4 regions of the Paraburkholderia sp. MM5384-R2 genome follow, and region 4 is predicted to be linked to each of the others. Evidence: predicted binding sites of a transcription regulator. Region 4 holds the regulator's gene; each other region holds the start of a gene.

Region 1 (7,067 bases), on a different contig from region 4:
GCCGGCGCCGAACCGGTCGGCCGTGGGGTACGAGGTGTAACGCGGCCCGGAGCGGTCGAAGCGACGAACCAGGTCTTCTGGAATCTCGATGCCGTGAAGAACGGAGACGCCCGCCTCCTTCGTATGAGCCGGCGTCTCCCGTCCATTGTCTGCTTCGCGTTGCATATGATTCCTCGATCTTAGAACATTTCGTGCATGGGGCGCGGCGATCGCGCCTACCTGATTGTCGTGCGCGGAGTCCAGAAGCGATTGACCTGTGTCAATGCAGCTGACTGCAACACCGCGATAGTCGACTGTCGGAGGATTCCCACGGGCTGGCGCGACGCAAGCCCAAAAAAAGATATAGTATTGATATATCTTAAAAGGTGCGCCATGAGACTCACAGACTTTACGGACTACAGCCTGCGCGTACTGATCTACGTTGCTGTGCGCGACGACGAACTCGTCACGATCCAGGAAATCTCCGACACGCTTGCCATCGCGCGTGGCCATCTGGTGAAGATCGTTCATCAACTGGGGCGCGCCGGCTACCTGAACACGACGAGGGGTCGCTCGGGCGGCCTGCGGCTGGGCCGGCCCGCAAACCGGATCACAGTGGGCGACGTCGTGCGCGCAACAGAGCCCGATTTCCGCATGGTCGAGTGCTTCGATACCGAGGGCAACAAATGCGTGATCACTGCGGCATGCGGGCTGCGCGGCGTGCTGGGGCAAGCGTTGCGGGCGTACATGGAAGTGCTCGACAAATACACGCTGGCGGACATTGCGGCCAAACGCAACACGTTGACGCGTCTGCTTGCCAGCGCTCCGGAAATTCAGCCGCTTGTGCGGCGCGCACGCGAGTAAGCGTGACGCCTGACGCACCTTCACCTTGAATCAGCACGCAACTGTTCGGCTTCAGTGCCGCCGAGGCGCAGGGCGCCAACCGCAACCTGATCATCCCCCGGCATCTGCGCGAAGTCCATTGACGCGACTTCGAGGCTGCCATGACGAGCGGCGCCACGCGGCTGCACGATTGCGTCACACTCATGCACGAGATCCACAAGACGGGCGCAAGCTCTACGTCGATATGAGCTTCACTCCGGTGCGCGACCGGGACGGCTCGGTGTGCGGAAGGTGGCATGGCGGCCGTGCATCGGCCGGTCCTGCGGCGCTGCGCGGCGTGCGATCGGGGCTCCGGCCGTTCCTGCCTGGCGACGCCGTGTCCGGAACCGTCGGGAAAGCGCTGTGGCTGCCTGCACTTTCCCCGATGAATTCGCGCGACATTATTCACAATCCATTCGATGCTTTGGCACTGCGCACCGGTGCGGCTCGTGCAAACTGAGACGCAGTGTCAACCGTTGATAAATTCACCGCAATTTCGGGTGCGCACTCGTCGGCGGCAAGCCACTCCGGATCTCCACTGACACCACCGCTCGTGCGGTTCGACAGCTCTGCCGCAGCGCGGACAAAAGAATCTTCCGTGCCGGCATTGCGCAGTTTATGGCCAGAAGCGGTTGCGTCGCTGATGCGCGTGGGTATCAGTCAAGGCGTGTCCGTTTGCTGCCCCTGGTCGCTGGACGCCTTCGCGTCAAGAGTGATCTGCTTGCGAAGCGTCTCGAAACGCGTCAGTACGTTGACTCCGAAAAGCGGATCCGCGGTGGCCGGTACGGTCGCATCTACCGCAGCCCAGTCGTGTTCTGTCAGCGTCCGGGCAGCGAGGTGCATGACGTCCCGTTCCTCAGAGGAAAGGTGATGACGATAGTACACAAGATACGTTGCCATGGCCGCCTCCAGATCGGCGCGCGGCATCACAACGTCGCCCGCGGCTTCATTGATGCGATTCAGGAGTTCTTCACCCGCCACGGCAATTACGCGATGTTCCTGCAGAAGGCGGTTTACCACCAATCGGGTCCCGGGATCCCGTTCAGCAAGTCGCGCGTATGCCACATCTTCACGCGGATGATGAACGCGATCAGTAAAGTTCCGCATGTAATAGAGGACATCGCCCATCAGAGCGTAATTCGGGCTCCCGCCCTCGTGGAAAGCTGCTACCTGTTCGTCCAGAATGTCGAGTAGCCGGGCGAAATTGATGTGGTCGGAGTGCCATTCGGTAAGTGGGTCGGCCATCGCGTGCTCCACGGAAATAGGTCAGGTACTCGATACGGTGCTAAAGACAGGGCCTTACCCGTTCGCCGTGCCCGATAACGTCCAGCGGGAACCGGTGTAATCAAATGCTACTGGTTCCAGCCAGGGAAGAACTGACGCAGGTCAAAACAACCGCACGGTCCGCGGAGATTGTGCTGGACTGGCAGGCCCGCGAGAGCCTCTGCCAGTACGATCAGGAGTCTGTTCAAACGGGACGTTCACGTAGACCGCTTACGCTGGCGTCAAGGCTTACCGCGGGATGGTATTGACGATCAAGGTGAACAGCCTGTCAAGGTCCTCCTCAAGTTTGACGCCGTCAAACGGGTCGCGATTTGCACCGAACGCAGCATTGACCTCATCCCAGTCTTCGTTAGTCAGGAAGCGCAGAGCACCGGGCAAGATCAGGTCCTCTTCCAGTCGTCTGTGGTTGGAGGAGAACTCAACGTACTCATTCACCAGATGTTTCAACGACGCGCATGCGGCATCACCAACCAGTTCATAGCGGGTCAGTGCATTCTCCAGCTCCTGAACCTGGACGTTACCTTGAACATGTTGCGACTCGAGTTTATCGATGACGTGGTCAAGTTCATGCGTTCGCGCGCGCAATCTCGCAAAAAGGAAATGATCTTCTTTCGGATGGTGAACCTGTTGCGGGTATTCGCGGATGTAATAGAGCATGGCCCGCAATACGATGAGGGCTCGCGTTTCTCCCTTCGCGCCCAACTGGTTGACGAACTCCTGCATCGCCCGGTTCACGGACGCCAACTGTTCATGTTCTCTCAGAATGACTTCTACAGCACCTCCCCGCCCCCACGCAGACATGTCAACCTCCTCTGCCGTCTATGGACATGCGCAAGCCATCGAGTTGTAGCCTCGTTATCTGGCGACGAGAAGACAGTGACGCTCTGGCTCACGCTTCTGACAAGAATGGCGCATGCAGGCCTTATATAGTTGATCGGGATCAAGCGGGATTCGCAGCGGTATCGGGCGCGGGAAGGTGAATGGCAATCGGGAATGCGTTCGTTTGGCTGCGACGTAAATCCTGAATTCGCCGCTGCGTCGCAAGTCACCGTCACTGCAGTGCAGTGACACCCATACGGCACCGGTGGAGCTAGCGTCTGCTTCAGCAACTCAAATGCTGGGCGAGCACCCGTCCTTCGCATTTTTGAACGCGATCCCAATTGCAGATTCGAATTTTGCGGTCGAATGACCGGCCGCGATTTCCGAGCGACTACCGGTGCCCGGTTGTCGATAATTGTCGATTGGGACGTGCGTATGGGACAGCCATACGCTTAGACACACACAACTCGAACTGCGCCTGCGTCCGGGGCGCACGTGAGCCAGCCGGATGGTCCAATGTTGCGTCTCGATACGACGAAGACACGGCTGCCGGTCATCGGCGCCGGGCACGCGCGGCGAACGAGCACGGCCGGGCGGCCTGCCTTTAGCGCAAGGCAATGGGTGTGCGCGTCGCAAGGTAATGGGCAATCCCGACAACCGGCATCGCAAGTGTTTCCACCACTTCCCAGAGTCTGACTGAAAAGCCGGGAATTGCGTTCGCCGCCAATGCTGATCACGCCAACACCGGATCGTTGCCGCTCAGGTTGATTTAGCTCAAATCGCTGATGATTAAAAATCCAGGTAGTTCTTTAGAACTACGGCTCGACGGGACGCCATAGTTCCAATGCCTCACGCGTTACACCCACTCGACGGATATTCATGCGGACGCCAGCCGCACACAATCCTATCCACCGAGACTCCAACAGCGCCACATCATGAACCACCTGCCGCAACCTGTTTTCGACCAGAGCTTGCCACTGCTCGATGTCGCCCTGCTCACGTTCTGCATCGTCCTGCTGGTCTGGATGACCGGCGTCCTGGTAGACCTGCGGCAGCGCGTGAAACGGCTCCGATCCAACCCGGACCGGAGGATCGATCATCCGACAGGAGAATTGCAATGAACTCCCGGCCGATAGCATCGCGGCCAGGTCGCACACTCGCGATCTGGTCCCCCGAAGACAAGGCGTTCTGGGAACGTGAAGGCGAGGCAATCGCCAGGCTCAACCTGTGGATCTCGGTCCCTGCGTTGTTCCTCGCGTTCGCAATCTGGCAGGTCTGGAGCGTCGTCGCGGTGAATCTGCCGACGCTCGGCTTCCGCTACTCGACGAACCAGCTGTTCTGGCTCGCGGCGGCGCCGGCCCTGAGCGGCGCGACGCTGCGCATCTTCTATTCGTTCATGGTGCCGCTTGTCGGCGGCCGCCGCTGGACGGCAATCTCCACGGCTTCGCTGTTGATCCCGGCGATCGGTATCGGTTTCGCCGTGCAGGACAACACCACGACCTATCCGACGATGCTGGCGCTTGCGTTGCTGTGCGGCCTCGGCGGCGGTAACTTCAGTTCGAGCATGGCCAACATCAGCTTCTTCTTCCCGAAGGAACGCAAGGGGTCGGCACTCGGCGTCAACGCCGGACTCGGCAACCTGGGAGTTTCGGTCGTGCAGTTCCTGAGCCCGCTCGTCGTCACCGCCGGCATCTTCGGCGTCTTTGCCGGCGACCCGCAAAGCGTCGTCAAGGCCGGACAGACCACGCTCGTGTGGACGCAGAATGCCGCCTTCGTCTGGGTGCCGTGGATTGCCCTGGCATCGCTCGCCGCATGGTTCGGCATGAACGATCTCGCGGAAGCGAAGGCGTCGTTCGCCGAACAGGCGGTGATCTTCCGGCGCAAGCACAACTGGGTGATGTGCGTGCTGTACCTCGGCACCTTCGGATCGTTCATCGGCTACGCCGCAGGCTTCCCGCTGCTGATCAAGAGCCAGTTCCCCGGTGTCAATCCGCTCGCCTACGCCTGGTTGGGACCGCTCGTCGGCGCCGCGGTGCGGCCCTTCGGCGGGTGGCTCGCCGACAAGCTGGGCGGCGCACGCGTGACGCTGTGGAACTTCGTCGTGATGGCATGCGCCGTGGGCGGCGTGCTGATCTTCCTGCCCAGCGGTTCCTCGGCGGGCAGCTTCGCGGGTTTCTTCGCCAGCTTTCTCGTGCTGTTCCTGACCACGGGCATTGGCAACGGCTCGACGTTCCGCATGATCCCGGTGATCTTTCTCACCTCGAAGCTGCGCGAAGTCGACCCGGCCGATCATGAAGCCGTGCAGCGCGCAACCAGGGAAGGCAACACCGAGGCCGCGGCCACGCTGGGGTTCTCCGCGGCCATGGCGGCCTATGGCGGCTTCTTCATTCCGAAGAGCTATGGAAGCTCGATTTCCCTCACCGGCGGCCCTCAAGCGGCGCTGTACGTGTTCATTTCGTTCTATCTCGTGTGCATCGTCGTGACGTGGTGGCACTATGCCCGCCGCAACGCACCGATGCCCTGCTGAAACCGGAGCCCGTTCCATGAGCCATTTTCTTGACCGACTGACCCACTTCGCGCTCCCGAAAGAGCAGTTTGCGGACGGTCACGGCGTCACCACCGGCGAAGACCGCACGTGGGAAGACACCTACCGGAATCGCTGGGCTCACGACAAGATCGTGCGCAGCACGCACGGCGTGAACTGCACGGGCTCCTGTTCGTGGAAGATCTACGTCAAGGGCGGCATCGTCACGTGGGAAACGCAGCAGACCGATTATCCGCGCACCCGCTGGGACATGCCCAATCATGAACCGCGCGGCTGCGCGCGCGGCGCCTCATACTCGTGGTACCTCTACAGCGCGAACCGCGTGAAATACCCGATGGTGCGCGCACGCCTGCTCGAACGCTGGCGCGCAGCGTTGCAGGCGCATGGCGATCCCGTCTCCGCGTGGACCTCGATCGTCGAAAACCCCGAAGCGCGGCGCGACTACCAGAAGGTGCGCGGCATGGGCGGCTTCGTGCGCAGCAGTTGGGAAGAAGTGAACCGGATCGTCGCCGCAGCCAATGTCTATACGATCAAGGCGCACGGCCCCGACCGCATCATCGGCTTTTCGCCGATTCCGGCGATGAGCATGGTCAGCTACGCGGCAGGGAGCCGCTACCTGAGCCTGATCGGCGGCGTCTGCATGAGTTTCTACGACTGGTATTGCGATCTGCCGCCGGCCAGCCCGCAAGTCTGGGGCGAACAGACCGACGTGCCGGAATCGGCGGACTGGTACAACTCCTCCTACATCATCGCCTGGGGTAGCAATGTTCCGCAGACCCGCACGCCCGACGCGCACTTCTTCACTGAAGTCCGCTACAAGGGCACGAAAACCGTCGCGGTGACGCCGGACTACAGCGAAGTCGCAAAGCTCTCCGACCTCTGGCTGCACCCGCGGCAGGGAACCGATGCCGCGCTCGCCATGGCGATGGGGCACGTCGCGCTGAACGAGTTCTACTTCAAGACGCGCAGCGAATACTTCGACGGCTACGCGCGGCGCTACACCGACCTGCCGATGCTCGTGATGCTCAAGACGCACACGCTGCCGGACGGGCGCGAGACGCTGGTGCCGGACCGCTACCTGCGCGCCAGCGACTTCAACGGCAAACTCGGGCAATCGAACAATCCGGAATGGAAAACCGTCGCGTTCGACACGGGCGGCCGTGCCGTGCTGCCCAACGGTTCGATCGGTTTCCGCTGGAGCGCCGAAGCCGGCGAAGACGTCGGCAAGTGGAATCTGGAAGAAAAGGAAGCGCGTCACGGCGAGGCGGTCACGCTCAAGCTCTCCGTGCTCGAGGACGGCTCGCAGCCGCACGAGATCGTCGATATTGCACTGCCCTACTTCGGCGGCGTGCCGACACCGCATTTCACCGCCAATGAACTGGACGGGCAGATCAATCACGTGAAAGCGCCGGCGGTACGGCTGCGGCTCGGCAAGGAAGGCGAAACGCGTGAAGCACTGGTCGCCACCGTGTTCGATCTTCAGGCAGCGCAGTACGGCATCGACCGGGGCCTCGGCAGCGGTGCGGCCAGCTACGACGACAATGCCGCGTACACCCCC
Region 2 (7,067 bases), on a different contig from region 4:
ACGGCAAGCACGAAACCGGTGATATAACTGGCGACGTCACCACGCGAGGCGGTCGTGGACGTCGAGTGTGAATGGACCATTTAGAGCATGCTCCCGAGATAGACAAACGAAAACACGCAGATCCACACGATGTCGAGGAAGTGCCAGAAGAGGCTCAGGCATGTCAGACTCGTGAGGTCGCGACCGGACAGTTCAGGCGAGCGGACGACATGCACGACGAGCACGGCCATCCAGACGAGGCCCGCTGTTACGTGCAGGCCGTGGGTGCCAACCAGCGTGAAGAACGACGACAGGAAGGCGCTGCGACTGGGCCCGGCACCGTTGGCGACCAGGTGCGAGAACTCGCCCAGTTCTAACGCGAGGAACAGCGCGCCAAGCACGAACGTCACGAGGAGCCAGCCGATCACGGCACCACGCCCCTGGCGCTGCGCGCCGAGCATCGCGAAGCCGTAGGTGGTGCTGCTCAGCAGCAGCGCGCCGGTTTCAAGTGCGACACCGGGGATGTCGAACAGGTCCCGTCCGGACGGTCCACCCGCGAACTGGTGCGCCATTACGGCGAACACGGCGAACAGCGACGCGAACAGCATGCAGTCGGTCATCAGGTACAGCCAGAAGCCGAACACGGTGGGCGTTGGGCCGTGGTCAGCGCTCGACCTGCCGTGATGGACGAGTAATGCAGATTGCGTCATGGATCAGGTCTCCGCGGATTCGGGTAATTCAAGGGCGGCCGGGGTGGGTGCGCTGCCGCGTCGTGCTTCGATTTCGCGCACGCGCGAGGCCGGAATCACGTAGCCATGGTCGTCGCGGAAGCTACGCGCGATCAGCGCGGCGACGATCGCGACGAAGGCCAGCACGGCGAGCCACGTGATGTGCCAGACGCCGGCGAAGCCGAGCACGAGGCTGAATGCGCCGATCAGGAACCCGTCCGCGGTATTCGACGGTAGGTGGATGTCCTCGTAATGCGCCAGTGCGGCATTTGCTGCGCCGCTTTCCTTCATGTGCGCGAACGCGTCGAGCTGGTGGACGACCGGTATGCGCGCGAAGTTGTAGACAGCGGGCGGTGACGAGGTGGCCCATTCGAGCGTGCGGCCGTTCCACGGGTCGCCCGTCAGGTCGCCGTATTCCGGCTCGTTGCGATGGATCACGCTCACGACGACCTGGGCGATCTGGTGCACGACACCGAGTGCGATCAGCACCACGCCGCATGCGGCGACGAACAGCCAGGGATGCCAGGTCGGGTTGTCGTAGTGATTCAGGCGCCGGGTCATGCCCATGAAGCCGAGCACGTAGAGCGGCACGAACGATACGTAGAAGCCGACGAACCAGCACCAGAACGCCCGCTTGCCGAGCTTCTCGTTAAGCTTGAAGCCGAACGCCTTCGGGAACCAGTAATGGAAGCCTGCGAGATAGCCGAACACGACGCCGCCTATGATCGCGTTGTGAAAGTGCGCGATCAGGAACAGGCTGTTGTGCAACACGAAGTCCACGCCCGGGATCGCCATCATCACGCCCGTCATGCCGCCGATCGTGAACGTGACCATGAAGCCGATCGTCCACAGCACGGGTGCGGTGAACTCGATGCGACCGCGGTACATCGTGAACAGCCAGTTGAAGATTTTCACGCCCGTGGGGATCGCGATGACCATCGTCATAATGCCGAAGAACGCGTTGACGTCCGCGCCGGAACCCATCGTGAAGAAGTGGTGCGCCCACACGAGGAATGCGAGCACCGTGATCGCGCACGACGCGTAGACCATCGTTCTGTAGCCAAACAGCGGTTTCTTCGCGAAGGTCGCGATCACTTCCGAGTAGATGCCGAACGCGGGCAGCACGAGGATGTACACCTCCGGGTGGCCCCACGCCCAGATCAGGTTCAGGTACAGCATCGCGTTGCCGCCGAGCTCGTTTGTGAAAAAGTGCATGCCTGCGTAGCGGTCGAGGCCGAGCAGTGCGAGCGTCACGGTTAGGATCGGGAACGTTGCCATGATCAGCACGTTCGAGCACAGCGCGGTCCACGTGAACACCGGCATCTTCATCAGCGTCATGCCGGGCGCGCGCAGCTTGACGATCGTCACGAAGAAGTTGATCGCGGTAATCAGCGTACCGACGCCGGAGAGCTGCAGACTCCAGATGTAGTAGTCGACCCCGACGCCCGGACTGAACTGCAGCTCCGACAGCGGTGGATACGCGAGCCAGCCGACCTGCGCGAACTCGCCGATCACGAGCGACAGATTGATCAGGATCGCGCTGATCGCCGTCATCCAGAAGCTCAGCGAATTCAGGAACGGGAAGGCGACGTCGCGCGCGCCGATCTGCAGCGGCACGACAAGATTGAAGAGGCCGACCATCAGCGCCATCGCCATGAAGAAGATCATGATGACACCGTGCGCGGTGAATATCTGGTCGTAGTGGTGCGGCGGCAGGTAACCGGGGCCGTGAAACGCGATCGCGAGCTGAAGCCGCATCATTACGGCGTCGACAAAACCGCGCACGAGCATCAGCACCGCGACGATGATGTACATGATGCCGATCTTCTTGTGATCGACGCTTGTCAGCCACTCGGTCCAGAGCCACTTCCAGCGGCCGAGCTTCGTGAGCGTGACGATGACCGCCAGCACGATGAGCGCCATGAACGCGGCCGCGCCCATGATGACCGGCTGATCGAACGGAATCGCGCCGGGCGTGAGTTTTCCAAACATGGCTTACTCCGTGGTCTGCGTGCGACAGGCGGCGTCGCGGAAGGCCGTGACGTTGCCGTTGTTGTATCGGGCAACGATGTTGCGGAACAGGTACTGGTCGATCGATGAGAAGTAGCGTACCGACTGCTTCTCGCTCGGCTTCGCGACTTCGGCGTATTCGTCCATGCTCAGGCGGTCCGGCGAAGCCTTGACCTTCCGCACCCATGCGTCGAAGTCGGTGGCGCTCGTCGCGAGCGTACGGAACTTCATGTCGGCGAATCCCTTGCCGCTGAAGTTGGCGGACATGCCTTCGAAATTTCCCGGTGCATCCGCGATCAGGTGCAGACGGGTCTGCATGCCGACCATTGCATACACCTGGGTACCGAGTTGCGGGATGAAGAATGAGTTCATCACCGAATCGGACGTGATCCGGAAATTTACCGGCGTATCGACTGGCACGGCGAGCTGGTTCACCGACGCAATGCCGAGGTCCGGGTAGATGAAGAGCCACTTCCAGTCGAGCGCGACCACCTCGACGTCGATCGGCTTCACGCTCGACTGCAGCGGCCGGTACGGGTCGAGCTCATGTGTGGTGCGCCAGGTCAGGATACCGAGGTACAGGATGATCAGGGCGGGGATCGTCCAGACGACGATCTCGATCGCCGTCGAGTGCGCCCATTTGGGTGCATAGACCGCGTGACGGTTCGACGCACGGTAGCGCCACGCGAAGAACAGCGTCAGCAGGATCACCGGGATCGCGACGATCAGCATCGCCCACGTGGCGGTGGCGATCAGCGACTTCTCGGCCGCGCCGACGCTCCCTTTTGGATCAAGCACAGTCAGATCACATCCCGATAGACAGGCGCTCAATGTCGTGACGATGGCTATCGACCGTTTCCTTAAGGCTTTTCTGTCTGTCATAGTGGTTAAGTCCGGGTTGTGGCACTTTCGACCTGAAGCTGGCTTGACGCATGCGGCATCACACTCGCAGCGTCATGGTCCGACAACCGGCCAGCTTTGTGATTGATGTCGATCAAGGACGAACAAAGCGGCGGGGTGCGGTGCACTGACGCAGTGCGCGGGCTAAATCAGGCGACAGTCTGCTGCGGCAAACCGTAGATCAGGTCGACGTTGATTGAGAGAAATCCCGCATCGCGTGCGCCGCTGAGTGCGCGTTCCACCACATCGAGTGGCTGGATGCGATTGACAGCTTGCTGAACGTCGGTAGCAAAGTCCTGTACGTCGAAGCTCGCTCGGTTGAAGCCGAGGCGCGCGAGTGGTGAAAGCGTTTTGGTGCTGACGGTTCGCGGATCAATTTCGATGGCAAGTTCTGCGTCGATCGAGAACGCGAAGCGGTTCTGCAGTTGCTGGAAAGCTCTTCGAGTTCGGCAACAGGGAAGAAGGTCGGCGTTCCACCTCCCAGATGCAGCTGCACGGTTCGCCGGTCAGGTCCGAGATGTGACGCGGCCAGATCCATCTCACGAACGAGGTAGCTCAGATATCTGGCGCTGCAGCCATGGTCGTGCGTAATGACCTTGTTGCATGCGCAGAAGTAGCAGAATGATCTGCGTGCCGTTCGGCGGCTGCAGCCAGTCCGGCAATGGCTGCGAAATCGGTGTCTCCGGGTGCGAGAAACATCTTGGGTACGAGTCAATGCGGTTGAAGGCCAATAGTCCGGCCTCAAGGCTCCCGCTATCTCGACATTCCTCCGCGTGACCCGGTGTCGCATCCTGACTTCGGGATCGGGACCGGTTGACCCTGCGCAAGGGCAGCCCTGATTTGCGCGGCGACAATTCCCCGCATACATCAACAAGGGGAAAGCGATGAAGCACATGATCAAGGCCGTCATGATCGTGGCAAGCCTGTGCGCTACCGGTTTGTTCGAAGTGCTGGCATACGCGGATGACGTCAGCGCGAACGGAAGCACGATGGCAGGCGAGGTGACGGCGGATGGGATCCACGCCGGTGACGTGCTCGTGCGTCTGCGTGCCATCTCGATCGAGCCCGAAGTGCACACCAGCGGCACGTTGTCGTCGCTCGGCGTGGGTGTCAATAACGCACTCGTGCCGGAGTTGGACCTGACCTATATGATCCGCGACGCGATCGGCATCGAGCTGATTCTCGCCACCTCGCGGCACCACGTGACGTCCAGCCTCGGCGATCTCGGTGGCGTGAACGTGCTGCCACCGACGCTGCTGCTGCAATATCACTTCAACCATGCTGGCATGATCCGACCGTATGTCGGCGCGGGGGTCAACTACACGTACTTCTACAACGACGGCCTGAGCGCGGGCTCCGAAGGCATCCAGGTGTCACGCAGCAGCTTCGGTCCGGCGGTGCAGGCTGGCGTCGACGTGCAGATCACGAAGACCGTCTTTCTCAACGCGGATATCAAGAAGATCTGGATGCACACGGACGCCTCGGTCGGCGATAGTTCGTTGGGCCGACTGGACATCGACCCACTGGTACTGGGAATAGGCGTCGGGATGAAGTTCTAGCGAGCGCGCAATGACAGACCACAGCTCGCACCAACGGGCGATCCGCTGCGCCCCATCCACCTGAAACGGAGATCTGGTCACTATGCCTCTGTACGACTACCGCTGCGCGGCCTGCGGCCACGCATTCGAAACGCTGGTGCGCGCCGGCCACACGCCCGTCTGCCCGCAATGCGGCGGCACCGCGCTGGACAAGCAGGTCAGCGCGCCGGCCTCGCCCGGCAAGAGCCGCGCGATCATCTCCCGCGCGCGGCGTCAGGCGGCGCGCGAAGGGCACCTCAGCAACTATTCGCCGGCCGAGCGCCGCAAGCTGCTGCGCTGAGCCCAACGGGGAATCGCGCTGTCGATGTAGATGAACCTCGAGGGCGCCTACGAGATGGCACTCAGTCTCACCGTCTTCATGGCCGGCACGCTGGATCGGGCCACCGCCGACAGCCTGCTGGAACACGCGAAGGGCATCTGACCGTATATCGACGCGTGGCTTCGCAACATTGCGTCAGCACGGCCGCCCTCGCGCTCGCGCCCTTCGATGACCACGACGGAAACGTCCTGCGCATGCAGTACGCGCGCCAGCGCGAGGCCGCGTAGACCCGCGCCGACGATGGCCACTTCGACCACCAGCGATTCGACCGCGGTCATCTCGTCGCTCAAAGCCCAGAAACAAAAAACTGCGACCGCTGCGCCACGCCTGCACGGCAGGCGGAATGGGCGTCTGGATATCGATCTCAGTCATGACTTCGACGAAGTCGCTGTCAGAGACCAAGTAGTTAGAGGCCGGCGCATGGCCGCCAATCGGCTTGTAGAGCAGCGCGCCCGAGGCCGGCACGTCATCCAGCAACGCGCCGTCTGCGCTATAGGCCGCGAACCAATGGCCGAAATGCTCGGCCTGCGACAGCCCCTGCAACTGCGCCCAGCCGCCCTGCGGCCGCGCCTGCGCCAGCGCGCAATGCAGTGCCGACGGCGTCGGCGTCATGGCGAAGGCCTCATTCATGACGCTCACCAGCGACTTGCGATGCTTGAAGTTTTCGATGAACTGCGCCGCCTGGGTCAGCCGGGTGCGGATCTTGTGCAGCACGCTGACCTTGGCCGTGATGATTTCGGCGAGCGCGAGCGGCGTGGCAGGGACGGCCGTGTCGGGGCACAGCGCGAGCAGCGCCGGTCCCAGGTGCGGAATGACGCCGCCCGCAGGCGTTCGGCGATGGTCTGGACTGAAACGGTTATGCAGTGCGCCTCACAGATAAATGGCAGCGCCGGCGCCCACGTTGGTCGCGGTGTCTTTCAGCGTCTTGACGATGTACCTGACCTGGTCGGTGTCGAGCAGCGTGTGCAGCGGCAGCGCCAGCGCGCGATCGCCGATGCGCTCGGTGTCGGGCAACAGGCCGCTCTTGCGGCCGATCGCATCGCCCGAGTTCATGTAGTGGAACTGCTGATGCAGCGGATGGCTGTAGGCCACCGTCTCAATGCCGCAAGATTTCATGTCGTCGATCATCTGGGCGCGCGCGCTCTGCGTAAAACGCTTGCCCAAATGCACAACATAGAGCATCCAGTGCACTTCTTCGACGTCCTCGGCCACGTAGGCCGGCTTGATCCCTTCGAAGCTTTGCATCTCTTCGTGATACCAGGTCTCGACCTGCTTTCGCTGCGCGAGGCGCGTGTCGAGTTCGGCCAGTTGCGCGAGACCGAGCGCGGCGGTCAGATCACTGATGCCCGCCTGCAGCGGCACCCGCGAGCCGACCGAGACGGACGCGCGGTCCGTGACGCGCCGCTCGCGCAGATAGCGCAGTTCATGGACGAGTTCGTCATCGTCGGTGACGAGCATGCCGCCCGCTCCTGTGCACAGCGCGGACGGGCTGGAGAAGTCGAACACTGATACGTCGCCGAAACAGCCGACGTT
Region 3 (7,067 bases), 120 kb from region 4:
AGATCAAGCGCGGGTGCGGCGCGTGGTCGCGCCGTAGGCCTCTATACTGTGCGTCGTCAAACACGAAGCCCGTCGACGGCGCCTTGCCCGCCGGCTCTCGAAATCGGCAGCGCTCGAACCCGCACATCCATGGATACTGATTTGTCGTCGCCGCGCCGCTCACGGCTCACGCGCGTGATCGAGGTTCTCATCGTCTTTCTGAAACTCGGGCTGACCAGTTTCGGCGGTCCGATCGCTCACATCGGCTACTTCCGGCGCGAGTTCGTCGAGCGGCGCCGCTGGCTCGACGATGAAGCCTTCACCGACCTGATCGGCCTGTGCCAATTTCTGCCGGGACCCGCGAGCAGCCAGGCGGGGTTTTCGATCGGGCTGCTGCGGGCCGGGTGGGGTGGGGGGCTAGCGGCCTGCTGCGGCTTCACGCTGCCGTCGGTACTCGTGATGCTGGCCTTTGCCGCGATCGCGCCGGACCTGGGCGGCGCGCTCGGCACGGGCGTGATTCACGGCCTGAAGCTCGTCGCGGTGGCCGTCGTCGCGCAGGCTGTCTGGGACATGGCGCGGCGTCTGTGTCTGGATCGCCGCCGCGCGGCGATCGCGCTCGCATCGCTCGGATTGCTCAGTGTGCCCGGCACCGTCTACGCCCAACTGATCGTGATCGGCGCCGGCGCCGTGCTCGGTGTCGCGCTGTGCCGGACCACGGCGGTGCAAGCGCCACGCGCCATTGCTCAGCGGGCCGGCGATTTTCAGGTGTCGCGCCCGGCAGGCATCGTCGCGCTAGTGGTCTTTTGCGCATTGCTGTTCGCGTTGCCGCTATGGGCGGCAAGCGGGACCTCGCAAGGCATCCGCGTATTCGATGCGTTCTATCGCTCCGGCGCGCTCGTGTTCGGAGGCGGCCACGTGGTGCTGCCGTTGTTGCAGCGGGCAACCGTCGCGACCGGATGGGTTGCGCCCAACGACTTCCTGGCCGGCTATGGCGCGGCCCAGGCCGTACCCGGACCGCTGTTCACGTTCGCGGCGTTTCTCGGCTGGATGATGGCGCTGCCACCCAGACACTGGATCCATGGACAACGGGCTTCTACTGTTTCCGGTCGCGGCGCTTCACGTCGAAGCAGCCGACGAGCCACTCTGGTTCCGCCGCGCGCCCAGTTCGCGCGCGGCCATCATCTCCGACTTCGGCGAAGTGACCGAGGTGCTCGCGCGTGTGCCGGAATCCTGGTGCGTCGCGTATATCGTCGCGTCAGTTGAATACGTGATCGGCATGCCCGTCCAACCGGCATGCCGATCAAGGTCGCCATCACTGCCGACGAACTCAATGCGTTTCTCGCGATACGCGAGGCGTACGATTCGCTTCAACGCGAGCACGAAGAGGTCTGCACCTTGATGCGAGCGCCAATCTCTATTCGTTGGTCGAGACCTGCAAGGTCAACGGCATCGATCCCTATCGCTATCTCACCTGGCTATTTCAGCGTCTGCCTTCGGCGAAAAGCGTCGACGACTACGACGCGTTGCTACCCATGGAAGAAGCCCGATGAGCATCGCTGATCTTTATCGTCACCACACCTACCGGAGGAAAATATGACCGAACCGAAACAGATCAAAGCGTATATCCAGGATGCGTCAGGTCAGTTGCTGCCTCTTGCTGCGGATTCACTCATTCTCGAATTCCCGTCCGGCGAATCCCTGGAGATCGCTTGGGACACACCGCATCCTGACGACCCCCGGCCAGTTTGCGCGCAAGTATGGGGTGGGCGTCGCGTGCCGGTCGTTCAGACAGACGCCGATCTCGATGAAGTAAAACGCCGAACAACTCCGGTCGCGATCTTACCGTCAGCCGGGAACCTTGTGCTGGTTCATCCTTACTCGTTTAGCAAACACAAGCACGATTAGAATCCTCTGTCGTTCGAGCACGGCGCTTCTCAAATGAATGCCCTCTGAGAGACGCCAATGATGGATCGCATACGGATCAATCGCGGGTGCGGCGCATGGTCGCGCCGTAGGCCTCTATACTGGGCGTCGTCAAACACGAAGCCCGGCTCTCGAAATCGGCAGCGCTCGAACCCGCACATCCATGGATACTGATTTGTCGTCGCCGCGCCGCTCACGGCTCACGCGCGTGATCGAGGTTTTCATCGTCTTTCTGAAACTCGGGCTGACCAGTTTCGGCGGTCCGATCGCTCACATCGGCTACTTCCGGCGCGAGTTCGTCGAGCGGCGCCGCTGGCTCGACGATGAAGCCTTCACCGACCTGATCGGCCTGTGCCAATTTCTGCCGGGACCCGCGAGCAGCCAGGCGGGGTTTTCGATCGGGCTGCTGCGGGCCGGGTGGGGTGGGGGGCTAGCGGCCTGGTGCGGCTTCACGCTGCCGTCGGTACTCGTGATGCTGGCCTTTGCCGCGATCGCGCCGGATCTGGGCGGCGCGCTCGGCACGGGCGTGATTCACGGCCTGAAGCTCGTCGCGGTGGCCGTCGTCGCGCAGGCTGTCTGGGACATGGCGCGGCGTCTGTGTCCGGATCGCCGCCGCGCGGCGATCGCGCTCGCATCGCTCGGATTGCTCAGTGTGCCTGGCACCGTCTACGCCCAACTGATCGTGATCGGCGCCGGCGCCGTGCTCGGTGTCGCGCTGTGCCGGACCACGGCGGTGCTAGCGCCACGCGCCATTCCTCAGCGGGCCGGCGATTTTCAGGTGTCGCGCACGGCAGGCATCGTCGCGCTAATGGTCTTTTGCGCATTGCTGTTCGTGTTGCCGCTATGGGCGGCAAGCGGGACCTCGCAGGGCATCCGCGTATTCGATGCGTTCTATCGCTCCGGCGCGCTCGTGTTCGGAGGTGGCCACGTGGTGCTGCCGTTGTTGCAGCGGGCAACCGTCGCGACCGGATGGGTCGCGCCCAACGACTTCCTGGCCGGCTATGGCGCGGCCCAGGCCGTACCCGGACCGCTGTTCACGTTCGCGGCGTTTCTCGGCTGGATGATGGCGCTGCCACCCAGACACTGGAGCGGCGCACTGCTGGCGACAGTGGGCATCTTTCTGCCGGGTCTGCTGCTCGTTCTCGCCGCATTGCCGTGGTGGCAGGCGCTGCGCGCGCGTGCGGCGATGGCGGCGGCGCTTGCCGGCGTCAATGCCGCGGTGGTCGGCCTTTTGGCCGCCGCGCTTTATTCGCCGGTGTGGACGAGCGCGGTCCTGTCGGCGACGGATTTCGCCGTGGCGTGCATCGGCTTTTTGCTGTTGCTGCGCTGGAAGGTGCCCCCGCTTGCGGTCGTCGTGCTGTGTGTGGCGGCCGGCGTCGCGCAAACGGTGCTGCACCCGCTCTGACAGGCTGATCGCGCACGCCTTGCACCAGCACTGATCTGCATCAAGGCTGACAGCCGCGGGTCGGTTAGCCTGCAACGATGATCGCGCGGCCTCGGTGCGTTTGCGGCACCACGACGGTATCGCGCGAAACCCGACAGGCCGGAAGCCATTCGCGCGATGACGGACCACATGATCGACCACGGCCTCGGCGGCTACGGATTGGGCGGTGCCAGCGCGCACGACGGTCCGCGCGCCGTGCGGGCATGGCGCCACCTGCGCTGGGGGCTGTGCGCGCTGAGCTTTTGCGCGATCCCCGCGTTCTACGTCGAACTGACGGTGCCCACCCCGCTGGCGCTGAGCCTGTCGCGGACACTATACGTCGGCATGTTCGCCGGCTTCGCGTTGTCGTTCACCTGGCTGGCCCATCTGAGCAGACGGCCGAAGACGCTGCTCGCGAACAACTGGCTCGACCTGCTCATCGCGTTGGGCGCGGCGCTCAGCACCGGTTTCGGAACGCCGCCGTGGCAGCCCGTCGAATGGCTGCTGCGGCTGTCGTTCATGGGTGTCGTCGCGTTGCGCATCGTGCTGTCGCTGCGCGAATTCGTCACGCCGAACCGATTGATGTGGCTGCTGCTCGCCGGCGCGCTCGTGCTCGCGATGGCCGGCGCCGGATTTTACTGGCTCGATCCACACGTGCACTCGTACTCCGAAGGGCTGTGGCTTGCGTTCGAAAGCAGCGCGACCGTGGGCTATGGCGACATCGCGCCGACGACGCCCGCCTCGCGTGTGTTCGCGGCATTTGTCGTGCTGCTCGGCTACGGCATGTTGTCGCTGGTCTTCGCGAGCATCGCCGCGGCATTCATCGGCAAGGAAGAGAGGGCGTTGCGACGCGAGATGCATCGGGATATCAAGCATCTGAACGATGAAATCGTGCGCCTGCACGCTGAGCTGAAGGCGTTGCGGCAAACGCTCGACGCCGCCGCGCGACGCGGCGACGCCGCTGCGGGTTCCGTGACGCGCACGGGCGAATGACCCGTTCGCGCTGACAGGGCCGCGGCAAACGGGGCCAGCGCGGACCGCGCGGAACCCCGCCTTGACGCACGTCAAATCCGCCGTGGATTGCGTGATTAAGCTGGAGACGTCGCGGCGGGTCCGCTACCTCGCATCCGCCGATGCGGCACTTCATGCCCGTGGGGGGCGTCACCATGCACATTTCCTTTCCATCCTGCATGCCCGAATACTGCGCCCGCGATCTGGTGCTGGCGTTTCCGGCGCTCGTCGACGATCGGCCCGTGCAGTGCGCGATCACGGTCGAGGCGTTCGAAGACCATTTCGGCGCGCGCTCGCTGCGGGAAGACGATCTGCTCCAGGCGTTCCTCGCGCACCGTTCCCAGATCGAACAGGCCGCCCGGCGTCTGCTCGACGAGCTCGGCGCCAGGCCCGTGCTGCTGCATAGCGGGTTTTTCAGGTTTTGCGCGTGACGGGTCGGGCGGGCACGCTTGACGTGGATCGACGACTCGTCGTCGCGGCGGGTGATCCGCCGCGAGCGCTACGCCGGCACCTTCAGCCGCTCGTTCGCGCTCGGCGGCGAGGTCGACGAGGCGAACGCGAAGCCGAGTACAGGGATGGCGTGCTGTCGCTCAGCTTGCCGAAAAAGGCGTCGGGCGATCGCAAGCGGCTGACCATCGACTGACACGCGAGGATGGCGCGCTGTCACGGGCGCGCCTTTTTGTTGCGGCGAAGGTCCGGCTGAAGCGCGCGCCAGTCTGCCGGAAAGCGCTCGCGCACCTTCGCACCCGAATGGGTGTGCTTCAGCGCGAGCAAGCCGATTGTTTCGTTATCGGTCGAGCGCCGGGCGGGCAAGTGAGCGGCTTACGCGTCGCCCGCTTTGCCCGGCAGCATGCGCTTGAGCACGTCGTCGCGCAGCACATAGTGATGAAACAGCGCGGCGGCGGCATGTCCCGCCGCGATGACGATGATGGCCCAGCCGACGAAATCATGAGCCTCACCAATGGCGTGATGCGTCGCCTTACTGGTCGGCGCGAACGGAGAGGGCATCAGCAGCCCGAAAAAGCTCATCGATTCGTCGCCGGACCATCGCAGTACGAAACCCAGTACCGCTTCGCCGACCAGCAGCGCGTACAGAACATAGTGGACGCCTTTCGCGGCCCGCTCGACCCATCCCGCGGCAGACACGGGAGTTTGATGTCCGGGTATCAGACGCCACCCAATGCGCACGATCAACACGGCCGAAAGCAATATTCCAAACGACATGTGGGAAACGATCATCAGGTGCCGCGCGGGTTTAGGCGCAAACCCCCAGGTTTGGGCGAGTCCAAATTGGGCCAACACCAGAATCACCGTGATCCAATGCAACAGGATCGAGAAAGAGTCGTATTGCGTGCGGTCATCGCCGGCTGCGATTCGCGTCGCCGTCGCGGTCGCGGATGAATGTTTGAGGTTGGTCATCGGGTCGAGCGAACGGGATGGAAAGGTTGAGGCTGAGACGCCACAAAAAACGCTGGCTGAGCTTGCACGCGGAGTGCCATCACCACGGGCGCAGCAAGCTCGCGGTGCTCGCGACATTTGACGTACCCAGCCCGCTAGCGGCAGCGGAGCGTACCAGGACCTGCTGAACAACTTCTTCAGGGTATGCCAAGCGCCGCACTAGCGCCACATTCAGTCTTACGATTGTGCAGCCGTGCATGCCACGCTGTCGCTTCTCGTATTCCGCTAAGATCGTGCCGGAACTCACCGCCCTAAAAGACTGCGGCGCCACCTAGGCCCAATCTCAAGCTCAAACACGCAATGGACCGTATCGACGCCATGAAGGTATTCGTCGCCACGCTCGACGAGGGCAGTCTGGCGGGCGCAGGCCGTCGGCTGGGCCGCTCGCCCGCGGCTGTGAGCCGGGCCATCGCGTTTCTGGAGACGCACACGGGCACGCCGCTGCTACACCGCACCACGCGCACGATCCGGCTCAGCGAGGCGGGCGAGCGCTATGCGCTGGCGTGCCGGCGCATCCTCGCGGATCTGGAGGAGGCGGACCTGCTCGCAGCCGACGAGCGCTCCGCGCCGCGCGGACTGCTAGGCGTGACGGCGGCGGTGGCGGTGGGCGAGGAGGTGCTGCGCCCGATTGTCGATTCGTTTCTCGATCGCCATCCCCAAGCGTCGATCCGCCTGCACCTGCTCGACCGGCCCGTGAGCCTCGTCGACGAGGGCATCGACGTGGCGTTGCGCATCGCTCATCTACAGGACTCCACGCTCGTCGCCATTCCGGTGGGCGAGGTGAGGCGGGTGGTGGTCGCTTCGCCCGACTATCTCGCCACGCACCCGGCCATCGATGTCCCCGCCGATCTGGCCAGCCATCCGATCATCTCGATGACGCATTTCGGGCTCGATTCGTGGAGCTTTCCGGCGGCCCGTCTAACGGCGCTGCCGCAGGTCGTCCGGTTCACGCCGCGCTTCATCGTCAACACGATTCGCGCTGCGCTGTCTTCGGCCGTGGCCGGGCATGGCGTCACGCGGCTTTTCTCCTATCACGTGGCCGAGCAGGTCAAGGCCGGCGCGCTGAAAATCGTGCTGCGCGACAGCGAGCATGCGCCGTTACCCGTCAACCTGGTGACGCCGCACGGGCGCCTTGCGGTGCCGAAGGTGCGCGGTTTCGTCGATTTCGCCACGCCGCTGCTGCGCGAGTATTTCGAGCGGGCTCAGCAAATCACCGACGCCGATCGACGCTGATTCGATCGCCGCGCGGAAGAATGACTTACGCAGTGCGGTG
Region 4 (7,067 bases):
CCGTCAGGTGATGTCACTCGTTCGATCCGAGTCAGCCGGGATCGCCACCAAAAAATTGGCGACGTTTCAAGCGGGTCTATTCTGAACACATCGGAGCGCCGAGCGTGGCCGCACTCTGGTTATCCGCGCCGCTTCCGTCGGCTTTGTTCAAGCCACGTACTTTCACTCTCACAGGTACCGGCCATGCATATCCATTTCCCGCAGGAACGTCCCGAGTACTGCGCGCGCGATCTCGTCGTCGCCTTTCCGGCGGAGGTCGACGGTGAGCGCGTGCAGTGCGCCATTACCGCGGAGGCGCTGGAAGACCACTTCGGCGCGCCGTCGTTGCGCGAAGACGATCTGATCGAAGCGTTCGATACACACCGGCAGCCTATCGAGGCCGCCGCGCGAAATTTGCTGAAAGAAGTGGGCGCGAAGCCGGTCATGATGCACAGCGGCTACTTCCGCTTCCGCGATTGAAGCCGCGCGGCCGGGCCGCTGATCGGCGCTTTGACTGCGCCGCGCTACGAGACACCACGTCGGCAAGTGGGCGCCGCGGCGAATGCGGCACGGCGCCGCCGCGGCCAACCCGGATCAGCAGTTGCGGGACGGCGTCCAGATTGAGCGCGGCGCGCAGGCGCTCGCGCAGCGAAGCCACTTCGATCGGTTGATTCAGGTAGGAAGCCGTCATGCCTTCGGAGGCGGCGGTGAGCAGCACCCGTTCGAGCGCCTGCCCGGCCGCGAGCCATGCGGCCGCGTCGTCCGTGCCGGTGCCGATGCACAGCAGCAATGGCGAGCCGGCGACGAGCGTCTGATGCGCTGCGGCGGGCTTGACTCCGATCAAACGGCGGCGAGCGCGCGCGGCTAGACGCGGGCGAGAGCTTCTCTGTCGAGAATCCTGATCTGCTTGCCGTGGGTGTCGAGCAGGCCGTCCTTCTGAAACTTCGATAGCATGCGGCTGACGGTTTCGAGTTTCATCCCGAGGTAGCTGCCGATCTCTTCCCGCGTCATGCGCAGATGAAATTCCGCCTGCGAATAACCGCGCGACTTGAGCTTGCCCGACAGGTTCAGCAGGAACGTCGCGACCCGCTGGTCCGCGGACATCGTGCCGAGCAGCATCATCAGCGTCGCCTCGCGCACGATCTCGCCGCCCATCAGCCTGTGCACATGCTGCTGCAATGCCTTGACGTCGCGGCACATGGCTTCGAGCAAATGGAACGGGATGATGCAGACCTTGCTGTCCTCGATGGCGAGCCCATCGCAGCTATGCTTGCCTGAACCGATGCCGTCGAGACCCAGCACATCGCCCGCTAGATGAAACCCGGTGACCTGTTCACGGCCGTCGCGATGCATCACGACAGTCTTGAACGAGCCCGCGCGAACTGCGTAGATGCTCTGGAACGAATCGCCTGCGCGAAACAGGGATTCGCCATTTTTGATCGTGCGCGAAGGGCAGATCAGCGCGTCGACCCGTTCGGTCTCCGTCGCTGTCAGACCTTCCGGCAAGCAGGAAGCACGCATCGCGCAACTCGGGCAGTTGGCGCCGCCGTGCTTCGGCCGGGCCGGTGCGAATCCGGGATCTTTCAGCGCGTGCAGCGGAATCTGCGCGATGGTCCGGGTCTGGGAATATTCGGCAACGTCAGACATGATGGGCTCCGAGATGGTAGAGACCGCGCGCGCAATGCTCGTGGGCAATTCGCTCGATGGTGTTGCATGCAAGATCGAATTCACTGGTCTTGTCGAAGAAGTACTGCGCGCCGTTGGCGACGCACGCCTGCCTGAACCACGTGCCCGAATGATTCGTGAGCACGATCGTGATCACGGTGGACATGCTCCGCGCGAGGTAGCGCAGCAGGTCGATGCCGCTGCCGTCGCTCAGATGTAAATCCATCACCACGACATCGGCTGCCGTCGCGCCGATGCCGTCCAGTGCCGCACCGGGTTCCTCCGCTTCACCGACGATCTCGACGCCTTCGATCGCACCGAAACGCGCGGCGATGCGTTTCCTGATCGAAATCGCGTCGTCCACGAGGAACACGCGTACGGCTGGGTGTGACGGGCTTGAGTTCATGGCTCGAAGTATCGGCCGCGTCGTCTCAAAATAAAATCAGCGGGGAACGAGCTTCGGGTAGGCGAGCGCGAAGTGTTGTAGGGAATTTCCTACATACACTCTGTGACGGCGAAGCAGCCGCGCGAGGAGCCACGGCTGTGACGGGGGTAACGGCGGAGCGGACCCGGTGGCAGCGGCGCCGTGACGGCGCTAGATTTCGTCGTCTTCCCCGAGCAGCTTGTGGCGCAGCGCGTAGCGCACCAGCGCGGCTTCGTGCGGCATCTGCATTTTCTCGAGAATGCGGGTTTTATAGGTGCTTACCGTCTTGCTGCTGACACATAATTCGGTGGCGATTTCCGTGAGGGTTTGTCCTGCGGCGATGCGCCGGAATACGTCGAATTCGCGATCCGACAGGCGCTGGTGGGGCAGTGTGTCGGCGGACTCGTTGAGGCTTTGCGCGAAGCGTTCGGCCATCGCGAGACTGACATAGACGCCGCCGGAGGCGACTTTGCTCACCGCCGAGACCAGTTCCGCGCTCGCGCTCTCCTTGGTGAGATAGCCCGATGCGCCGGCTTTGAACGCACGCACGGCGTACTGCTGCTCCGCATGCATGGTGAGTACGAGGATGCGCAGCGCCGGCATCTCGTCCTTGATCTGCTTGATCAGCTCGACACCGTTGCGCCCCGGCATCGACAGATCCAGCACCAGCACATCGGCCGGGTGCGAGCGAACCAGAGCAATCGTACCGACGCCGTCGCTGGCTTCTCCGACCACTTCGAAGCCGTTTGTGTTTTGCAAAATATGTCGCAGGCCATCGCGCACGAGCGCGTGATCGTCGGCTATCAGCACGCGAATCATGTTAGCGTCTCCTGCTGTTGCACGGCCGCGGCCGGGAACGTGACGGACAGTGAAAAGCCCTTGCCGCTGGACGTATGTATTTCGACGGTGCCGCCTAGCATATGCGCACGTTCGCGGATCCCGAGCAGCCCGAACGATTTTTCGGCGCGCGCGTCCGAACGGCCCGCGCCATGACCGTTGTCCGCCACTCGCACAATGCAGGCGTCCTCTTCGCGGCGCACCGTCAGCATGACGACCGTGGCCTGCGCGTGGCGGGCGACGTTGGTGAGCGCCTCCTGCACGATGCGGAATAGTGTGGTTGCGCCTGCCGGCGTAAAGGGTGTGTCGCCGACTTCGATGTCACGTTTCACCTCGATGCCGTAGCGGTTCGTAAAGTCGTTGGCGAGCCATTCGATGGCCGGGATCAGGCCGAGATCGTCGAGCATGACCGGGCGCAGGTCGGCCGCGATCCGGCGCACCGACGCGACCGTCGCGTCGATCAGCCGTCGCATGTCGCTGAGTTGTCGCAGAATCCCGGACTCGGCGGTGGCTTCGAGCGCCTGTTCGACCGATGAAAGGTCCATTTTCAGTGCGGTCAACTGCTGGCCGAGGTCGTCGTGCAATTCGCGGGCAATACGGGTTTTTTCGTCCTCGCGAACCATCTGCAGATTGGCCGACAGTTCGCGCAATTCCTCGCGCGATTTGCGCTGCGCGTTCTCCGCTTTGACCCGTTCCGTGATGTCGCGCAGCATGACGGTGTACAGCTTGCTGTCACCGTCGGCCACCTGGGAAATCGACGCTTCGATCGGAAATTCTTCGCCGTTGCTGCGCAGCCCGAATAGCACGCGCTGCTGTTTGCCCATCTGGCGGTCGGACACGCCCGTGACGCCGAACTGGTCGACATGCCGCTCGTGCGCCGCGCGAAAACGTTCCGGAATGAAGCGCGACAGCGAAGCGCCGAGCGCGTCCGCCGCGCTGAAGCCGAATACCTGTTCGGCCATCGGGTTGAAGATGACAATCTTCTGTCGTTCATCGACGGTGATGATGGCTTCCATCGACGAGCGGATGATCGCCATCATGCGTGCCTCGTTGACGCTCGACTGGCTTCGCGCCTCGCTGGTCAAGGTCGAGACGCCGCGTGCGCGGGCAAGCAGAAAGGCCACGGCGGCGAACAGACAGGCAGCGGCGATGCATGCCGTCAGCAAGCTGTTGTCCCGGAGCGGGGCTTCGCGCAGCGACCATTGCGCCAGCCAGCGCCAGATGCCGAGCGCCAGTGTGAGCCCGACCACGAAGGCCAGCGCGCCGACCAACACAGGGTGTCGTACATAGGTCGCGACTCGCGACCGTGAGGACGGCCCGGGCGCGAAGGGCGTTTTATCGCGAAGGGGCATGCGCGCCTCGATGGATAACGGATAACTCACGACGCCGGCCGACGGCAGCCTTTGCGACGGGCGACAGACCATGCTGCGCTGTTTATTTTGCGCGATCCGCACGGATCATGCCAGTAGCTGCGGTTGATGACGCGAAGCGCAGTGTCTGAAAGAGGGTGGTCGGAGCCAGACGCCCGGCGCTTGATCCGCATCACGCGTATTTCGGGTTTGAAACCGCAGAATCCGTTTCGAATCAGTGCGACATCAGCACCGGCACGGTCATCGACTGCAGCATGGTTCGCGTGACGCCGCCGAGCAACCTTTCCTGAACGCGCGCATGCCCGTACGCGCCCATCACCAGTAGATCGATATGACGGTCGGCAAGCATGTTCAACAGCAGCGCGCCGGTCGATACACCGTCCACTCCGGGCGTCCCGGCGAATCCCGCCTCGATGCCGTGCCGCGCGAGCCAGGCGGCGACGTCGATGCCGGCCGGTTCACCGATCTGCGAATGGCGCTGCACCGTCATCACGGTGACGAATTTCGCTTTCTTTAACACCGGCAGTGCATCGGCCACGGATCGCGCGCTTTCGCGGCTGCCGTCCCACGCAATCAACACGTTTTGCCCGAACGACCGGACGGCTCCGGCGTAAGGCAGTACGATGGCCGGGCGGCCCGCACTCATGACCACGTCCTCCACAAAATGGCGGGCGATATAGGACGAAGGCTCCTTCGGATCGGACTGACCGAGAATCAGAAGGTCCGCGTGGCGAGCGTGCAAAGCCGCTGTTTCGACCGCATCACCGGCTGGCGCGCGCCATTCAACGCTCAGGCCGGCGCGCTCGCCGGCCGCCAGGAAGCGTGCCTGGGCGTCCTTCAGATTGGCGTCGCGTTGCGCTTCCTGCGCAGCCACCCAGGCGCCTTCTCCATCCAAAAAGATCGGTCGCGCGAGTTCCTGGCACACCACGTACAAGCCGATCAGATGCGCTTCGTACCGGCGGGCCAGGTCGAGCGCGAATTCGGTGCGCGCGGCGCTATACGGACTGTCGTCCAGATGCACGAGCAGGGTTTTGCAGTTCATGATTGCTCCTTGGCAGCTTCGGCCGTTGGCGATTGTTCGCCTGTAGCCGGGTTCATGCAGTGCGCGGAGATCAGAAGCACAGGGCACTGCGCGATGCGCAGAAAGCGTTCGGCGACGCTGCCGAGCACCATCCGCCGGAAACCTCGGCGCCCATGGAGGCGGCTTAGGGCCGCGCCTGCAAAGCGCATGCGATTGTCAGTGCGACATCAGCACCGGCACGGTCATCGACCGCAGCACCGTGCGGGTTGCGCCGCCCATCACCAGTTCCTGCCAGCGGGCATGGCCGTAGGCTCCCATCACGAGGAGGTCCGCACCGAGCCCGGCTGCTTCCGATAACAGGGTGTCGCCAACCGAGGCGGCCGGACCGGCTTCGACGTCCTTGACTTCGACTTTGATGCCGTGCCGCGCGATCACCGCTGCGATGTCGGCGCCCGGAATACGGGAGCCCGTGTCCCTGCGAGCGCCGTTGACCGCGACGATCGTGGTGAGCCGCGCTGTGCGCATGAACGGCAGTGCGTCATGCACGGCACGGGTGGCTTCACGGCTGCCGTCCCAGCCGACCATCACATGGCCGCCGGGGGATGTGACGCTGCTGGCGTTCGGCACCAGCAGCACCGGCCGGCCCGCGGACATGACCAGGTTTTCAGGGAAATAGTTGCCGACGTACGACTCCGGATCATCCGGATCGTCCTGGCCGGCGATGATCAGATCCGCGCAGCGTCCCCGGTGCGGCACCGCGAGACTGGCTGACTGATCGACGGCGATCCACTCGCCCGCCACCCCGGCCCGGCTCAGCTCCGCATGGAAGAGGCGTTCGAGCGCGCCGCGCCGCTCGGCGCGCAACTGCTCATGCGTCGCGTAGTAGCTGGCGGTGCCGGCCATTACGTCCAGCGAGCGCGGATCGGGACTGAACAGGGCGAACACGCCGGTCAGATGGGCACCGAAGTGCTTCGCGAGGCGCAGCGCGATTTCGAGCCGCGGATGCGCGCGCCGGCTCGTATCCAGATGAACGACGATGGTTTTGTAGCTCATTGCAAAGCTCCCGGAAAGTGAATGCGCGGCGCCCGACCATGTGAACTGAGTCTATGAGCCGATGGCGCTGCGGCGTTGATTCAGATCAACCGTGCGACTGCTGGGGCGAGGACAGTGGAACCTGAAGACGACGGGGCGCGCCGGTCCCCAAACGCCCCGTTCACGGGCGCCCCGAGCCTGCCAGCGCACGTTCCGCCGTCAGCTTGGCGAGTGCGGCGGATGCGAGCCTTACGCGCACGCTGTCGGCACGGCTCGTGACGATGATCGGCAGCCGTGCGCCGAGCACGAGACCAGCCGCGTCGGCGCCGGCGAAGTACATGAGCTGTTTGGCGAGCAGGTTGCCGGCTTCCAGATCTGGCGCCAGCAGGATGTCCGCCTGACCGGCCACGGGCGAATCGATCTGCTTGATTTTCGCGGCCGCCAGGCTGATTGCATTGTCGAAGGCGAGCGGGCCGTCCACCAGCGCGCCCGTGATCTGACCGCGCGCGGCCATGACGGTCAGCGCGGCGGCGTCGAGCGTGGTCGGCATGCGCGAGTTGACCGTTTCGATCGCGCCGAGGACCGCGACCCGCGGGAGTTCGACACCCAGCAGGTGCAACAGGTCGATGGCGTTCTGGCAGATATCGCGCTTATGGTCGAGCGATGGCGTGATATTGACCACGGCGTCGGTGACCACCAGCGGCTTCGAATAGGCCGGCACGTCCATCGCATAGACATG

The links. The regulator FNR, encoded in region 4, switches genes on or off when oxygen is low (the NO sensors DNR and NnrR bind a similar motif). The targets are predictions, from matches to a motif close to TTGATNNNNATCAA.
Region 1: the regulator FNR is predicted to act here: its motif matches at 2,238-2,251, upstream of HDG37_RS36455 (hemerythrin domain-containing protein).
Region 2: the regulator FNR is predicted to act here: its motif matches at 3,702-3,715, upstream of cyoA (ubiquinol oxidase subunit II).
Region 3: the regulator FNR is predicted to act here: its motif matches at 3,338-3,351, upstream of HDG37_RS00350 (potassium channel family protein).

The regions. Positions count from the first base shown of each region.
Region 1 is NZ_JACHDI010000045.1:10,693-17,759, forward strand. It holds partial or broken gene hemN (oxygen-independent coproporphyrinogen III oxidase) at 1-165, opposite strand, end outside; gene HDG37_RS36445 (Rrf2 family transcriptional regulator) at 373-843, shown strand; gene HDG37_RS36450 (hypothetical protein) at 1,013-1,321, shown strand; gene HDG37_RS36455 (hemerythrin domain-containing protein) at 1,522-2,106, opposite strand; gene HDG37_RS36460 (hemerythrin domain-containing protein) at 2,374-2,946, opposite strand; gene HDG37_RS36465 (hypothetical protein) at 3,900-4,085, shown strand; gene HDG37_RS36470 (NarK family nitrate/nitrite MFS transporter) at 4,082-5,491, shown strand; gene HDG37_RS36475 (nitrate reductase subunit alpha) at 5,508-7,067, shown strand, end outside.
Region 2 is NZ_JACHDI010000022.1:87,284-94,350, reverse strand. It holds gene cyoD (cytochrome o ubiquinol oxidase subunit IV) at 1-80, opposite strand, end outside; gene cyoC (cytochrome o ubiquinol oxidase subunit III) at 81-689, opposite strand; gene cyoB (cytochrome o ubiquinol oxidase subunit I) at 693-2,699, opposite strand; gene cyoA (ubiquinol oxidase subunit II) at 2,703-3,599, opposite strand; gene HDG37_RS40460 (radical SAM protein) at 3,767-3,994, opposite strand; gene HDG37_RS28820 (OmpW family protein) at 4,502-5,176, shown strand; gene HDG37_RS28815 (zinc ribbon domain-containing protein) at 5,259-5,495, shown strand; gene HDG37_RS39610 (NAD(P)-binding protein) at 5,543-5,782, opposite strand; gene HDG37_RS28810 (SIR2 family protein) at 5,670-6,248, opposite strand; gene HDG37_RS28805 (DegT/DnrJ/EryC1/StrS aminotransferase family protein) at 6,405-7,067, opposite strand, start outside.
Region 3 is NZ_JACHDI010000001.1:72,305-79,371, forward strand. It holds gene chrA (chromate efflux transporter) at 130-1,242, shown strand; gene HDG37_RS00335 (transposase domain-containing protein) at 1,401-1,529, shown strand; gene HDG37_RS00340 (hypothetical protein) at 1,573-1,884, shown strand; gene chrA (chromate efflux transporter) at 2,066-3,307, shown strand; gene HDG37_RS00350 (potassium channel family protein) at 3,464-4,318, shown strand; gene HDG37_RS00355 (DUF1488 domain-containing protein) at 4,492-4,767, shown strand; partial or broken gene HDG37_RS00360 (Hsp20/alpha crystallin family protein) at 4,816-4,979, shown strand; gene HDG37_RS00365 (cytochrome b) at 5,159-5,872, opposite strand; gene HDG37_RS00370 (LysR family transcriptional regulator) at 6,095-7,027, shown strand.
Region 4 is NZ_JACHDI010000001.1:191,222-198,288, forward strand. It holds gene HDG37_RS00905 (DUF1488 domain-containing protein) at 184-459, shown strand; partial or broken gene HDG37_RS00910 (nitroreductase family protein) at 509-811, opposite strand; gene fnr (fumarate/nitrate reduction transcriptional regulator Fnr) at 844-1,626, opposite strand; gene HDG37_RS00920 (response regulator transcription factor) at 1,619-2,050, opposite strand; gene HDG37_RS00925 (response regulator transcription factor) at 2,240-2,887, opposite strand; gene HDG37_RS00930 (PAS domain S-box protein) at 2,884-4,257, opposite strand; gene HDG37_RS00935 (universal stress protein) at 4,490-5,317, opposite strand; partial or broken gene HDG37_RS00940 (universal stress protein) at 5,314-5,472, opposite strand; gene HDG37_RS00945 (universal stress protein) at 5,513-6,349, opposite strand; gene HDG37_RS00950 (bifunctional enoyl-CoA hydratase/phosphate acetyltransferase) at 6,510-7,067, opposite strand, start outside.